Regions from separate parts of the Aeromonas sp. HMWF016 genome, predicted to be linked through region 2. Evidence: riboswitches for the same ligand, from Rfam matches in the RefSeq annotation. Region 2 holds a riboswitch; each other region holds the start of a gene.

Region 1 (4,666 bases), on a different contig from region 2:
CGCCGTGCTGGCCTGGACTGGCTGGAGCGTGAGCAAACGGGTGGTCAATACTCCAGATCTGGATGCCGCGCAGGAGCTGGCTCGCCAGATTGCCCAGCCGGAACCACAAGGGCTGGAGTGGCAGGATCTGCCGCCGGTCGATACCGTCGCCATCGAACTGGGCTATCGGTTGGTCCCGCTGGCGGAAGCTGACAAAGGTGCCGAGCTGCTGGCTCGGGTGCGCGGCATTCGCAAAACCCTATCGGAACAGTACGGTTTTCTGCTGCCCGAGATCCGGGTTCGCGACAATTTGCAGCTGCAGCCCGATCAGTACCGGATCAAGCTCTCCGGTGTGGCACTGGCGTCCGGCAATGTCGATTGTCAGCGTCTGATGGCCATCAGCAGCGGCGAGACCTATGGCTCGCTGGATGGCGAGCTGACCCAGGATCCTGCATATGGCATGAGCGCAGTCTGGATTTCACCGGAAAACAAGGCCAAGGCATTGAATCTTGGCTATTCGGTGGTGGATTCGGCAACGGTGATTGCGACCCATGCCAGCAAGCTGCTGCGTGAGCAGCTTGATGCCCTCTTTGGCCATGACGAGGTGGGCAAGCTGGGGCAACATCTTGCGGCCCAGTCGCCCCGTCTGGCGGAAGAGCTCAATCTGGCCCTGACCCAGATGCAGCAGTTGCGAGTTTTTCGGCAATTGCTAAAGGAACAGGTCAGCCTGACGGATATACGCACGGTGGCGACGACCCTGCTCGATGCCAGCGAGCTGACCAAGGATCCCGTGCTGCTTGCTTCCGATGTTCGTTGTGCCTTGAAGCGCCAGATTGTGAGACAGGCGATCGGTAGCCGTGATGTGCTTGCCACCTTCACGCTCGATGACCGTCTTGAGCAGACCCTGCTGGCGGCTATGAACCAGTCGCAGCAGCAGGGGAAAATCCAGCTGGACAGTTTTCCGGTTGATCCGCAACTGCTGGCACAGCTGCAGCAAAATATGCCGCTGGTTAAAGAGCAGCTGCAGCAGCAAGGATATGCCCCGGTACTGGTCGTGATGCCACAACTTAGACCCTTGATCGCGCGTTATGCCCGATCTTTTGCAAAAGGTCTCAAAGTGCTCTCATATAATGAAATACCGGAAGAGTTGAGAGTGGAGGTTATTGGTACGCTAGGCTGAAACAGGGCTGCCATGTTAATAGGCAAATGGGAAGAATATATTCCGCCTATCTACTTGAATTGTAATTGTAAGCCGTTATGATGTGACTGTTTTTGACGCATTTGGTCGTCAAAGATAAATAACAAATATAAAAATTCGCATGTGTCACTCAGCAGTCACCACTAATTTGGTGCTGTCTTGTCCAAATACGGGCAGTCGCATGAAAAAGGCAAACTGAACTGAAAAGTCAGGACGCAAAGCCTCCGGTCTAAAAGCAGGAATGCTCATGATAGCGGGGTTGCCAAGGCCATTGTTACCGCCTTGATATAACACTGGTTTGATGCAGGTGCTCGTTAGAAGTGCCTGCGTACCTGTGCGTCTTTTATTTCGGCATTTCAGTTCTGTTGATTGTTTTATCCACAATCACGGGTTCGGGTTCATATGCTTTCGGATGTATCTATCAAAAAAAGCTCAAGACCAGCCAGTCTTGGGAAAGATCCCCATTTATTGTTAATCAGCTCATCTATGGTCGATGGGAACGATATTGAAGGAATATTGGCTGCACAGGGATATGCTGTTTCCCGCTGTGACTCTATTCGCAAGTCGAGATTAATTCTCGGCAGTCGTTCCGTTGATTTAATCCTGCTCGATATGGATCTCATGACCGAAGTAGGTCCTCAATTGGTGCATGATTTTAGCGGCATTGATTGCGTGATTCTGGTTAATGAGCGTCAGGCCTATCTTGCGGCAGAAGCGATGCGAGCCGGTGCCATTGACTACATCATCAAGCCCTTCGGGGGGCAGCAGATGCTGGATGTGGTGAAGGGCGCACTGCGTCTGCGGCAGGCCATTCCAGACCTGATCGCGGTCTCGACCATGAGCCTGCAAGTGTTGCAGCTTGCCCGCCGGGCAGCCAAAACGGCTGCCACCATTCTTATCGGCGGTGAGTCGGGAACGGGCAAGGAGCGTCTGGCGCGTTACATCCACGAGATGTCCAGCCGTGCTCACAAGCCGTTTGTCGCCATCAACTGCGCCGCTATTCCCGAGTCCATGCTCGAATCCATTCTGTTTGGCCACAACAAGGGGGCCTTCACCGGTGCGACGGGTTCGCAGCCCGGCAAGTTCGAGCAGGCGCAGGGCGGAACCCTGATGCTCGACGAAATCTCCGAGTTGCCCCTGTCACTGCAGGCGAAGTTGTTGCGAGTTTTGCAGGAGCGTGAGGTGGAGCGCCTCGGTAGCCATCAGACCATCGCGCTGGATGTGCGGATCATCGCCGCCAGCAACAAGGATCTGCGTAATCTGGTGGCTGCCGGCCAGTTCAGGGAAGATCTCTTCTATCGCCTCGATGTGTTGCCGATGAACTGGCCGGCACTGCGCGAGCGTCCTGATGACATATTGCCGCTGGCTGAATATTTCATCGAACGCTATGCGCCTCAGCAGGGATATCGCCTGAGCGAGAGTGCCCGCAAGCAACTGCTGGCTTATCAGTGGCCGGGCAACGTCAGGGAGCTGGATAACGTCATTCAACGTTCATTAATCATGGCTCGCGGATTGCATATTCAAGCGGTCGATTTGATGCTGCCCAGCTATGTCGCGGAACCCGAACATGAATTGGCGGAAGTCCTTTCCGCCCCGGAAGGGTTGAGCGAGACGCGTCGGCACGCAGAATTTCAATTTGTACTAGAGACCTTGCGCCGCTTCCGTGGCCATCGTACCCGCACGGCAGAAGCGCTCGGGATGACCACCCGGGCTCTGAGATACAAGCTGGCGGCGATGCGTGAGCAGGGCATTGATATCGAGCAGCAGCTTCAAAACTAAGGGATAACGGCGTGAAGATTGAAATGATGTCATCACAGGCAACGCTTTTGCAGCAGATGCAGGAGATGCAACGAGTTGCCACTCAGGCTCCTTCCATCGAATCCAACGATCTCTCAAATGTGTCATTCAGCGACGCCATGCGCGACGTTGTCGGCAGAGTCAACGAACAGCAGAACATGGCTTCAGCCATGATGACGGCTGTTGATGCCGGCCAGAGCGATGATCTGGTCGGGGCTATGGTGGCCAGTCAGAAAGCGGGTCTCAGCTTTTCAGCCCTGATGCAGGTGCGCAACAAGCTGATGACCGGTTTTGACGACATTATGCGCATGCCGCTCTGAGGTAAGTGATGACTGAACTGGTAACGTCCCCGCAAGGGGCTTCGGATTCCTTCAGAACACGCGTGCAGGAGGGCCTTCGCAACTGGCGCAGCCTCTCCCGTGACAATAAATCGATCCTGACCATTGCCCTGCTGGCTGCCATCGTTGCCGGCACAATCGTCGTCATTCTGTGGACGTCCAGCAAAAACTACGTCCCCCTGTACGGCAAGCAGGAGCTCTACGATACCGCCAACATCATGGAGATGCTGGAGAAGGAGCAGGTGCCGTTCCGGCTGGAGAAGAGCTCTGGCCAGATCCTGGTGCCGGAGAATCAGCTGGCCCATGTTCGTATGGCCTTGGCGGCCAGAGGGGTGAGAGCGGCCATGCCGGCGGGTCTGGAGGGGCTGGACAATGTCACCGGCCTCGGCACCAGTGAGTTTATGGAGGGGGCCCGTTATCGCCACGCGCTGGAAGGCGAACTGGCGCGCACCATCATTTCGCTGGATGCGGTGCGCAGTGCCCGCGTCCATCTCGCCATTCCCAAACGCACTCTCTTTGTCGGTCGTGACGAGGAGAAACCGAGTGCATCCGTCATGCTCGATCTGCAACCTGGGCAGGCCATGGAGCCCGGCCAGGTCGAGGCCATTGCCAACCTGGTGGCAGGCAGTATCTCTGGCATGAAACCGGGGGCGGTCACTATTGTCGATCAGGCTGGCCAGCTGCTGAGTTCCGAACTCGGTGACAAGGCCGGTTTTGGCAAGCAGAGCGTGCAGCAGATGGAGTATGTGCGCAAGCTGGAGCAATACATTCGCCAGCGTGCCAGCGACATGCTCTATCCCATGCTGGGCACCGGCAACTTCCGGGTGCAGATCGCCGCAGACGTCAACTTCAATGCGGTGGAGGAGACCCAGCAGCAGCTGGATCCACAAGGGGTGGTGACCAAGGAGTCGAGCAAATCGGACAAGACCATTGATGCGCTGGCACTGGGTATCCCCGGCGCTCTGTCCAATCGTCCTCCCGAAACGGCGCCCAAAAATGATCCTGCGACCCAGAATCAAACCGCAGCCACCACCACGGAAAATCAGAAAAATGACTCCCGCACCGAGCGGCAGGAGGTCAGCAAGCAGTACGAAAACAGCCGCACCATAGTGCATACGCGCTATCAGCAGGGACGGCTCGAGAAGATGAACGTCTCAGTACTGCTCAATCATCAGAGCGCCCCGAAAGGTGGCTGGAATGATGAGCAGCTGGCACAGATACGGCAGATGGTCGAGCGTTCGGTGGGCTTTGATGAAACCCGCGGAGATCAGATCAGCCTGCAAGTGTTCGACTTCACCGGTGCAGCGCCGATTGCTCCGCCCGAATCGAGCTGGTGGGAGACCCCTTACTGGCA
Region 2 (4,666 bases):
CAACCAGATCGACCATGCAGATAAAAAAAGTGAGGCCTAAGCCTCACTTATCTCCTTGATTTAAAAATCAATAACTGCAGACAGACTTCCAGCTGCCATCGGTGACCTTGGGTTCACTGCTGGTCCACCAGTTGGCCTGCCACACCACCTTGTTGTGGGTGATGCGATCGCCTGCGTTGGCATGATCCCCTTGCGGCCAGGTCGGATAAGCCTTGTAGGCTGCCGGATTGATGTTCTGGCTGCTGCAGGTCGCACCGCCCTCACCACCGCCCGAACCCAGTACGGCCTCCGGCAGGGTCGGGAACTCGGCCTTGAGACCCGCGGTCTGGCTGCCACTGATGATGCGGATGCCACTCGGCACACCGGCTGCCGGCAGATAGTAGGTCATCGCCACTTCCACATCGGTACCCGGCGTCCATGCTTTCCAGGTCGGCAGCGTCAGAGCCACCTTGTGGAAATCCTTCTCGTTGGCAATCCCGTCGGAGTTCTGGTTGCCGCCGCTCTCCACCACTTTCAGCCCCATCCCGCTCTGATCGGTGATGGTGTCAGAGGTAGAGGTAGGCACCAGGAACTCGATGCGGGCGCCGCCCGGAATGGTCTGGGTCGAGTTGTTGGTGAGCTTCAGGGTCGGGTTGATCGGATAGTTGGAATCACCCTCCTTGAAACCGGAGAGGCTCACCGCGATGTCGAGCTGGGCCGCCGGAGCCGCCAGATCGTTCTGCTTGGTGTTGTACTTGGTCGCCTTAGCGAACTTGTCGTAGGCGAGCGTGGTCAGGGTATCCCCCATGCCGTACTCTTTTTTCACCGGATCGTAGGCGTAGTCACCCGCCATCTCCCAGAACATCACGCCACCCAGACCACGATTGACGATGTAGTCAAGCTTGTGACCCATGGACTCCTCATCCTCGGTGGAGAGAAACACCTTCTTCTCTTCGTTCCACAGCCAGGGGGCATGGGCCTTGTCGTCGTAGTAACGGACATACTTGCCCTGCATCACGTGGGCCGGATTGTTGGGATCCAGACCCCAGGCCTGACCGTAGCTCGGCATGGTGGTGATCCCCAAATCGGCTGCGTGCTCCAGGTTCTTGGCATGCCACATGGGGACGGCGCCACCGCCGATCTCCTTGCCGTTCTTGTCCAGATCGTGCCAGATGTTGTCGATACCGACCGCACCGTTACCGCACGGAATAGTGCCGCCACCGGTACCCGGCTGACAATCGCTCTGGCTCGGCAGTGCTGCCTTGCCACCCAGACCGTGAGTGCCACCGCTGACCCCCTGCCAACCACGGGTGTAGTAAGGCACGCCCACGTTGATCTTGCCGGCCGCCAATGCGCCACGGAAGTAGTGGGCAGACCAGGCCGCGTTGAGGTAGCCGATACCGCCAAACTGGCTCTGGGTATAAACGCCCCAGTGGGCAAGTTCGGCATCCGCCTTATTGTCAAACAGGGCGGCGTTGTGACCGACAAAGTGGTTCCAGGCACCGTGGAAGTCGTAGGTCATCAGGTTGACGTAGTCGAGGTACTGGGTGACCTGGAAGTTCTCCATGCCGCGCAGCAGATAAGCCGAAGCCGGCGAGGCGATGGTCAGCATGTACTTGCGGCCATCCTCGCTGCCCGCCGTATCCAGCTTGCTGCGCAGGGTTTGCATCATCACCTTGTAGTTGGCAAACAGCTTGCCGCGGCACTGGTTGGAGAGCGGGAAGTCGTTGGGGTTGCCCGCATCCTTCATGGAGGTGGGGTATTCGTAGTCGATATCGACCCCGTCAAAACCGTACTGACGGATAAAGCTCACCGCCGAGCTGGCAAGCGCATTGATGCCGTCGGTATTGACCGAGCAATCGCCCTTGGTGGTGGCGGTGTAGAAGCCGCGCGTATCGGCCCAGCCCCCGACTGAGATCAGGGTCTTCACGTCCGGATACTGCTTCTTGAACTTCGACAGCAGGTTGAAGTGGCCCTTGTAGGCGAACTCCGGATCCATCTCGGCACCCGGCACGCCATCCCAGGTCATCTTGGTCGCCGAGTCATCCACCTTGATGGTGTGGCTCTGCTCGTCCACCGCTGCGAAGGCGTAGTTGATGTGGGTGATCTTGCTCCAGGGGATATCGCTCACCAGATAGGCGGGCAGGCCATTCTTGCCGGTGCGCCAGGAGGTGAAGTAGCCGATGACCCGGCGAGCATGGTCATCACCCATGCACTCGTAGCCATCCGGGCGGTAGATCTGGCGGATATCGCAGGAGAGGTTGCCGCCGGACGGCGGCAGTGCGGCCTCCTCGACAGTGACGCTCACTGCCGCTGACTCGCCTACCAGATTGCTCTTGTCAGTGGCAACCAGCTTGAGGGAGGCACTGCCTTTGGCATCGGGCGTCCAGTTGACCTGCCAGGGGGCGGCATTGTCTTCCCCTACCTTCTTGCCATCGACAAACAGCTCGACTTTGGCCACATCGTTGTTGGCATCAGTGACGTTGCCGCTCACCGCCACGCTGCGACCCAGCGTTACCTTGGCACCACTGGCCGGGCTGCTGATGCTCACCTTGGGCGCCTCTGGTGCTACCACGGCGGCAACGTTGAAGCTCGAATCCGCCTCGCTCAGTACCTTGCCATCCTTATCCAGCGCCCGCGCTTTCAGGGCGTGAGCCCCAACGCCTGCGGCACTCCAGCTGGCGCCCCAGGGCGAGGCGCTGGCCGTGGCCGCGAGTTTGCCGTCGATAAGGTATTCCACCCGGGCCAGCGCAGTGACCGGGCCACTCAGGGTCACCGCCAGCGCCACGCTGGCCCCTTCGTTGAAGCTGGCACCGGCAGCCGGCGAGCTGACGGCCACACCGAGCGCCGGTGGCGGTACTTCGCCGCCGTAGAGCTTCCAGGCATCCGCCCAGACCACACCGACACCGGGTTCATAGTGATAGGGTGATGCCCCGCACCAGCCCGAGTAGGGGAACTCTTTGCATTCATAGAGGGCGCCGGCATTGCTGACGATGTCACCGGCTTTGTAGGCGGTACCGGCCTTGTAGGCAGGATAGGCTGCCTGCGCCCAGGCGGGCATGGCAGAGATGGCCACCAGCACGGCAAGCCGGCTGGGCCTCAGGAACTGTTGCATATTGTTATCTTCCTTGTTTTGTCTTGGCATTGGTGACCAAGGCAAAGCACAAGCGCAACCTGCATGAAGGGAGGGAGACTACCGGCCATGGACTTGCCGCACACTGCCTCTTCACCCAGGGAAACCCCGCTATCTGGATCATTATCTGATCGAAAGACCGGAGGTATTGCGTCCCGGCATTTCAACCGGTTTGCCCTTTACCTGGGTTCCGTGAGGAACAAACCGAGTATAGAAAGCATGCAGCCGAGTCTCAATCTTCATTCTCGGAGAAAAATATGTGGTTGCCAGCAGGATCACACTTTCCCACCACGACAGCAGTTAAGTATTTTGTCAGTAATTTCAAAGTGTTAGCCAAGTCAAAAAACACCAACGCGAGCTCATTTGTATCCCTATAATGTGCGTTGGCTCACTGGTGTGACATGCCAGAAATGTGACAATGCGCGCCCTTGGTCAACGACCAGGACTATGGAAACACTGGCAAAAATAAAAAAGGAACTCTTATGAAAGGTACTCGCACCCTGCTGTCGCTGGCCGTGGGGCTGGCCCTCACTGCCCCCGGCGCCCACGCCGCCTTCGTCTGCCCCGCAGATCCGGCGCAACTCACCCCGATCCCGACCATTCAGGGAACAGGATCAGGGAGCCCATTTGCTACCGACACGGTGACCGATAAAAACGGCAACATTACGGGAAAAATCAGTCCGGGTACCTTCATGGTACGCGGTGTCGTCACCACCCTCGGCCAGAGCCTGACCAAAGGCTTCTATCTGACTGATCCGGCGGGAGATGGCAACCCGGCCACCTCGGATGGCATCTTCGTCTATCTCAATGACAGCAAACTTGCGGCCAACTACCCGACCCTCAAACCGGGGGCAGAAGTTTGCCTCGAAGCCAGGGTCGAGGAGTACTACGGCGGCACCCAGCTCAAACCCACCTTCGAGGCCAACAAGGCCCGCCTGCAGGTCACAGCGCAGGGGCTGACGGTGCCAACCAGCGTATTGCAGGTCAATGAAGGGGAGACGCTGGCGCAGGCGCTCAATCGCCACGAAGGGATGCGGGTACGGCTCGACAGCAGCAGCGATCTCCACCTGACCCGCAACTACGGTTTCGACTACAAGGTTTATCGCAACAACGTCGAGCTCTCCCACAAGGCGCCACTGCTCAAGCCGACCCAGATCCATGTTGCCAGCAGTCCGGCAGCGGTCGCTCTGGCCGCCAAAAATGGCAGCAACCGGCTGGTGGTCGAGTCTGATTACAAGGCGCCGGATGGCGTACTGCCCTGGTTCCCGGGCTGGGATGCCGATCAGGGCTATCTGCGTATCGGTGATCAACTGACCGGGCTGGAGGGGGTCATCGTCTACAACAAGGATGCCTTCCGTCTGGTGGTACCGAACGATGTCACCCTGAGCGCCGGCGCCCTGCTGCGTACACCGGAAGATGACCGCCAGCCGGCCCCCGCCCGGGCCCGTGGCAGCAATCTGCGGATCGGCAGCTTCAACGTGCTCAACTACTTCACCAGCCACTCCAGCATTGGCGGCGCGCTCAACGTGCTGTGCAAAGATCAGGCGGATGCCG
Region 3 (4,666 bases), on a different contig from region 2:
AGAAGCTGTGCTGGAAGCGGTTGAACGCCGGCGGCGTCATCACCGCCACCTGGCTGCGCACCTCATCCAGCAGCGCCGGGATCTGATCCTGTTTGGCCGGGTCAAACTCCTGATGCAGACGGAAGTCGAACAGAGCGAACTCCAGCTGACGCAGCATCTGCATGGCGGCCTGGAAGTTGCGGGCGGTCAGCATCTTCTCCAGCAGATCGGCAGGCAACGGCTCGCCGGTCTCGTAGTGGCCGGAGATAAAGGCCAGCGCCTCGGACTCCCAGCACCAGTTCTCGAGGAACTGGCTCGGCAACTCGACCGCATCCCAGGCCACGCCGTTGATGCCGGCCACGCCAGCCACGTCGATGCGGGTCAGCATGTGGTGAATGCCGTGACCGAATTCGTGGAACAGAGTAACCACTTCGTCATGGGTAAAGAGCGCAGGCTTGCCATCCACCGGGCCGTTGAAGTTGCAGGTCAGGTAGGCGACCGGCTTTTGCAGCGACCCATCCTGACGGTAGCGACGACCCAGGCAGACATCCATCCAGGCTCCGCCCCGCTTGTGCTCGCGGGCGTAGAGATCGAGATAGAAGCTACCACGCAGTTCGTCCTCGCTATCGAAGATGTCGTAGAAGCGCACATCCGGATGCCAGGTGTCGATGCCGAGGCGCTCGCGCACTTTCATGCCGAACACCCGCTTGACCACTTCGAACAACCCCTTCACCACCTTGTTGGCGGGGAAGTAGGGGCGCAGCTGCTCGTCGGAGATGGAGAATTTGTGCTGCTTGAGCTTCTCGGCGTAGTAGGCGAGATCCCAGGCTGCCAGCTCGCTCTGGCCGTGTTGTTCGGCGGCAAAGGCGCGGATCTCTTCCAGCTCTGCTTTGCCTTGCGGCAGGGATTTGGCCGCCAGATCGGTGAGGAAATCCACCACCTGGCTGGTCTTGTCAGCCATCTTGGTCGCCAGCGACAGCTCGGCATAGTTGGCAAAGCCCAACAACCGGGCCAGCTCGCTGCGCAGGGTGAGCAGCTCGGTCATGATGGCGGAGTTGTCCCACTTGCCAGCATTGGGCCCCTGATCGGAAGCGCGGGTGGTGAAGGCTTCATACATCTCGGCCCGCAGCTCGCGGTTGTCGGCATACATCATCACCGGCAGGTAGGAGGGAATATCCAGCGTGAACAGCCACCCCTCCTTGCCTTTGAACTCGGCCATCTGGCGAGCCGCCGCCAGCACGCTCTCCGGCAGACCGGCCAGCTCAGCCTCATCGGCCACCAGCTTGTGCCAGCCCTGGGTCGCATCCAGCACGTTGTTGCTGAAGCGGGAAGCCAGCTCGGAGAGGCGGGCCTGAATTTCGCCGTAGCGCTGCTGCGCCTCGGCAGGCAGACCAATACCGGAGAGGCGGAAGTCGCGCAGGGTGTTCTGGATCTCCTTGCGCTGGGCGCCGCCAAGCCGCGGGAAATCATCGCTCTCGGAGAGCGCCAGATAGGCTTGATAGAGCCCCTCGTGTTGACCGACATAGGTCTGGAATTCGGAGAGCAGCGGCAGACAGGCATCGTGGGCCGCGCGCAGTGGTTCGCTGTTGAGCACGGAGTTGAGGTGGCTGACCGGTGACCAGATCCGCGCCAGACGGTCGTTGACCTCTTCCAGCGGGGCGATCAGGCTGTCCCAGGTGTGGGGCTCGGAGTGCGCCAGCACATCCTTGATCTTCTGTTTGCAATCGGCGATGGCCTGCGTCACGGCGGGCTGTACATGATCAGGCTGGATCTGGCTGAAAGGGGGCAGCGAATCCATTGACAGCAAAGGGTTATTCATCCCGGTTACCTCTTGTTTGGTCTTGAACAGACCGCTTTAGCAGCTCTTCATGGTTCTCTAACATGTGGCCAAGTCACGCAATAATCAAGCTTCAATCCGCCTGTCGGCACGGTTTTCCCCTCTTTGTGAGCTCAAACACCTCTCTGCCAGACACTGGACGGCAACAGCATGAATAATCGGTACTTTTTTGCTCTTTTTACGGCTTTTTCAACTCTCGAACAACAAGGGAGCAGACCAAATCCAATCAACAAAGGAGTACATCACAACAGACTATCACCGGCCCTTTCCATGCTTGGAAAATAATTAATCAATAAGTTAATAACTAAAACAAATCATGCACATACGTTGATTAATTTGTTTTTAAGTGCATATCATAAGCAGCCTGTTACTCAGGTCACTTGATTCTCCGTGCCGCACGGAGAACGGGTGAAAAAGGCAAAGTGAACCGAAAGGGCACGACGCAAAGCCACCGGTCTAAGGGAGATTTCCTATGACAGCGGGGCTGCCCCCGGGAGCGTTCGGCCATAGCTGGACGCTCCGTTTGTACTGTATGGAGATATCAAGATGAACAAATTGAAGTTATCCCTGCTGGGCTGTCTGCTCGGCATGGGCGCCCCCATGGCGCAGGCCGCCTCGGCCGGTCAGGCCATGGTCAATCCCCAATCCGGAGTCGTCGTGGGTTACTGGCACAACTGGTGCGGTGGCTCTGGCTATCAGGGCGGTACCGCTCCCTGCGTCAAGCTCGACCAAGTCAATCCGCAATACAACGTGGTCGATGTCTCCTTCATGAAGGTGTATGGCAGCGATCCCATCCCCACCTTCAAGCTCGACCCGGCTACCGGCATGAGCGAGAGCCAGTTTATCGAGCAAATTGCCCTGCTGAACAGCCAGGGCCGCTCCGTGTTGCTGGCGCTGGGCGGTGCCGATGCCCATATCGAGCTGCGTACCGGTCAGGAGCAGGCCTTCGCCGACGAGATCATCCGTCTGGTGGAGACCTATGGCTTCGACGGTCTGGACATCGATCTGGAGCAGTCCGCCATCACTGCCGCCAACAACCAGACCGTGATCCCGGCTGCCCTGCGGCTGGTCAAGGACCACTACCGCGCGCAGGGGAAAAACTTCCTCATCACCATGGCGCCCGAATTCCCCTACCTGACCGCCAGCGGTCTCTATACCCCCTATCTGCGGGCGCTGGAAGGCTACTACGACTGGATCAACCCCCAGTTCTACAACCAGGGGGGCGACGGCATCTGGATCGACGGGGTAGGCTGGATCGCCCAGAACAACGATGCCCTGAAAGAGGAGTTCATCTACTACATGGCGGACTCTCTCATCAACGGCAGTCGCGGCTACTACAAGATCCCCCACGACAAGCTGGTATTCGGTATCCCGACCAATATCGATGCCGCCGCCACCGGTTACGTCAAGAATCCACAGGATCTCTTCGACGCCTTCAACCGCCTCAAGAGTCAGGGTCAGCCCCTGCGCGGCGTGATGACCTGGTCCATTAACTGGGACATGGGTCGCAGCGCGGCCGGTCAGGCCTACAACGAAGCCTTCATCAAGAGCTACGGCCCCTTCATCCACGAGCAGAACATCACCCCGCCGGACGAGAACGGCAAGCCGGTGTTCAGTGGCCTGAGCGATGCCCGCGTCAAGCACGGCACCCGCTTTGACCCGCTGGCCGGCGTCAGCGCCAGTGACAAGGAAGATGGCGATCTGACCAGCCAGATCCAGGTGGAAGGGAGCGTTGATACCCAGCGTATCGGCCTCTATCCCCTCACCTACAAGGTGAGCGACAGCGACAACCAGACTACCGAGCAGGTTCGCACCGTCGAGGTCTACAGCATGAAGCCGGTCTTTACCGGTATTGCGGACACTACTATCGAGCTCGGTACGCCGTTCAACGCCATGGCCGGCGTCAGCGCCCATGATGAGGAAGATGGCGATCTGACCGCCAACATTCAGGTCAGCGGCAACGTCGACAGCAGCAAGGTCGGCCGCTACACCCTCACCTATCAGGTGAGCGATAGCGCAGGCCAGCGCGTCACCCAGCAGCGCAACGTGACCGTCAGGGAGCAGGGCGCCATCTGTCAGAACAGCTGGGATGCCAAAAAGACCTACGTCGGCGGCGACATCGTCAGCCACAACGGCAAGAGCTGGCGCGCCGAATGGTGGACCCAGAACGATGAGCCGGGTACGACCGGTGAGTGGGGCGTCTGGCGTCTGCAGGGAGAGAGCGACTGCGATGGTGGCGAGAAGCCGCCGGTGATCGGCAGCAGCGACTTCACCGTCAGCGCCATGGGTTCCGACTACACCATAGTCAACGGTCAGGTCACCATCCGCTTCAACATCACCACCGCCAACCCGGTGCAGATCTCTGCCACGCTGGAGCAGAACGGCCGCAGCTATGGCAACACTACCAGTCTGGTGAACGGTACCAGCGCACTGGTATTGCAAGGCAGCAATGTGACCGATGGTAGCTATGAAGTGGTGATCAACGGTCTGGCAGATGGCCAGCAGCCTGTGGTACAGCGCTTCCCGGTCACCCTGGCTGAAGAGAGCGACAACGGCGGCAACGATGGTGACTACCCGGCCTACGCCCCCAACACCAGCTATCAGGCCGGTGATCGGGTCAGCAATGCCGGTGGCAACTACGAGTGCAAACCCTGGCCCTACAGCGGCTGGTGTGGCGGCTCGACCAGCCACTATGCACCGGGTACCGGCACTGCCTGGAGCGATGCCTGGACCAAGCTGTAATCAGCCGGTCATAACCAAGAGGGAACCGCAGGCTCCCTCCGCCACTATGCATCAACCGCGACCGGCACTGCCTGGAGCGATGCCTGGACCAAGTTGTAATCAGCCAGC

The links. Region 2 has a riboswitch for cyclic di-GMP ahead of AACS24_RS19985 (glycosyl hydrolase family 18 protein). Riboswitches for the same ligand answer to the same signal wherever they lie in the genome.
Region 1: linked by a shared signal. The riboswitch ahead of lafK (lateral flagellar response regulator transcription factor LafK) and the one ahead of AACS24_RS19985 (glycosyl hydrolase family 18 protein) in region 2 are both predicted to bind cyclic di-GMP.
Region 3: linked by a shared signal. The riboswitch ahead of AACS24_RS08045 (immunoglobulin-like domain-containing protein) and the one ahead of AACS24_RS19985 (glycosyl hydrolase family 18 protein) in region 2 are both predicted to bind cyclic di-GMP.

What each region holds. Positions count from the first base shown of each region.
Region 1 covers NZ_CAWNWX010000082.1:127,830-132,495, reverse strand. The annotation lists gene lfhA (lateral flagellar biosynthesis protein LfhA) at 1-1,159, shown strand, start outside; cyclic di-GMP riboswitch class I at 1,357-1,444, shown strand; gene lafK (lateral flagellar response regulator transcription factor LafK) at 1,694-2,956, shown strand; gene lfiE (lateral flagellar hook-basal body complex protein LfiE) at 2,968-3,294, shown strand; gene fliFL (lateral flagellar M-ring protein FliFL) at 3,312-4,666, shown strand, end outside.
Region 2 covers NZ_CAWNWX010000114.1:78,672-83,337, forward strand. The annotation lists gene AACS24_RS19985 (glycosyl hydrolase family 18 protein) at 68-3,094, opposite strand; cyclic di-GMP riboswitch class I at 3,211-3,299, opposite strand; gene AACS24_RS19990 (ExeM/NucH family extracellular endonuclease) at 3,595-4,666, shown strand, end outside.
Region 3 covers NZ_CAWNWX010000054.1:9,694-14,359, reverse strand. The annotation lists gene prlC (oligopeptidase A) at 1-1,798, opposite strand, end outside; cyclic di-GMP riboswitch class I at 2,223-2,308, shown strand; gene AACS24_RS08045 (immunoglobulin-like domain-containing protein) at 2,363-4,558, shown strand.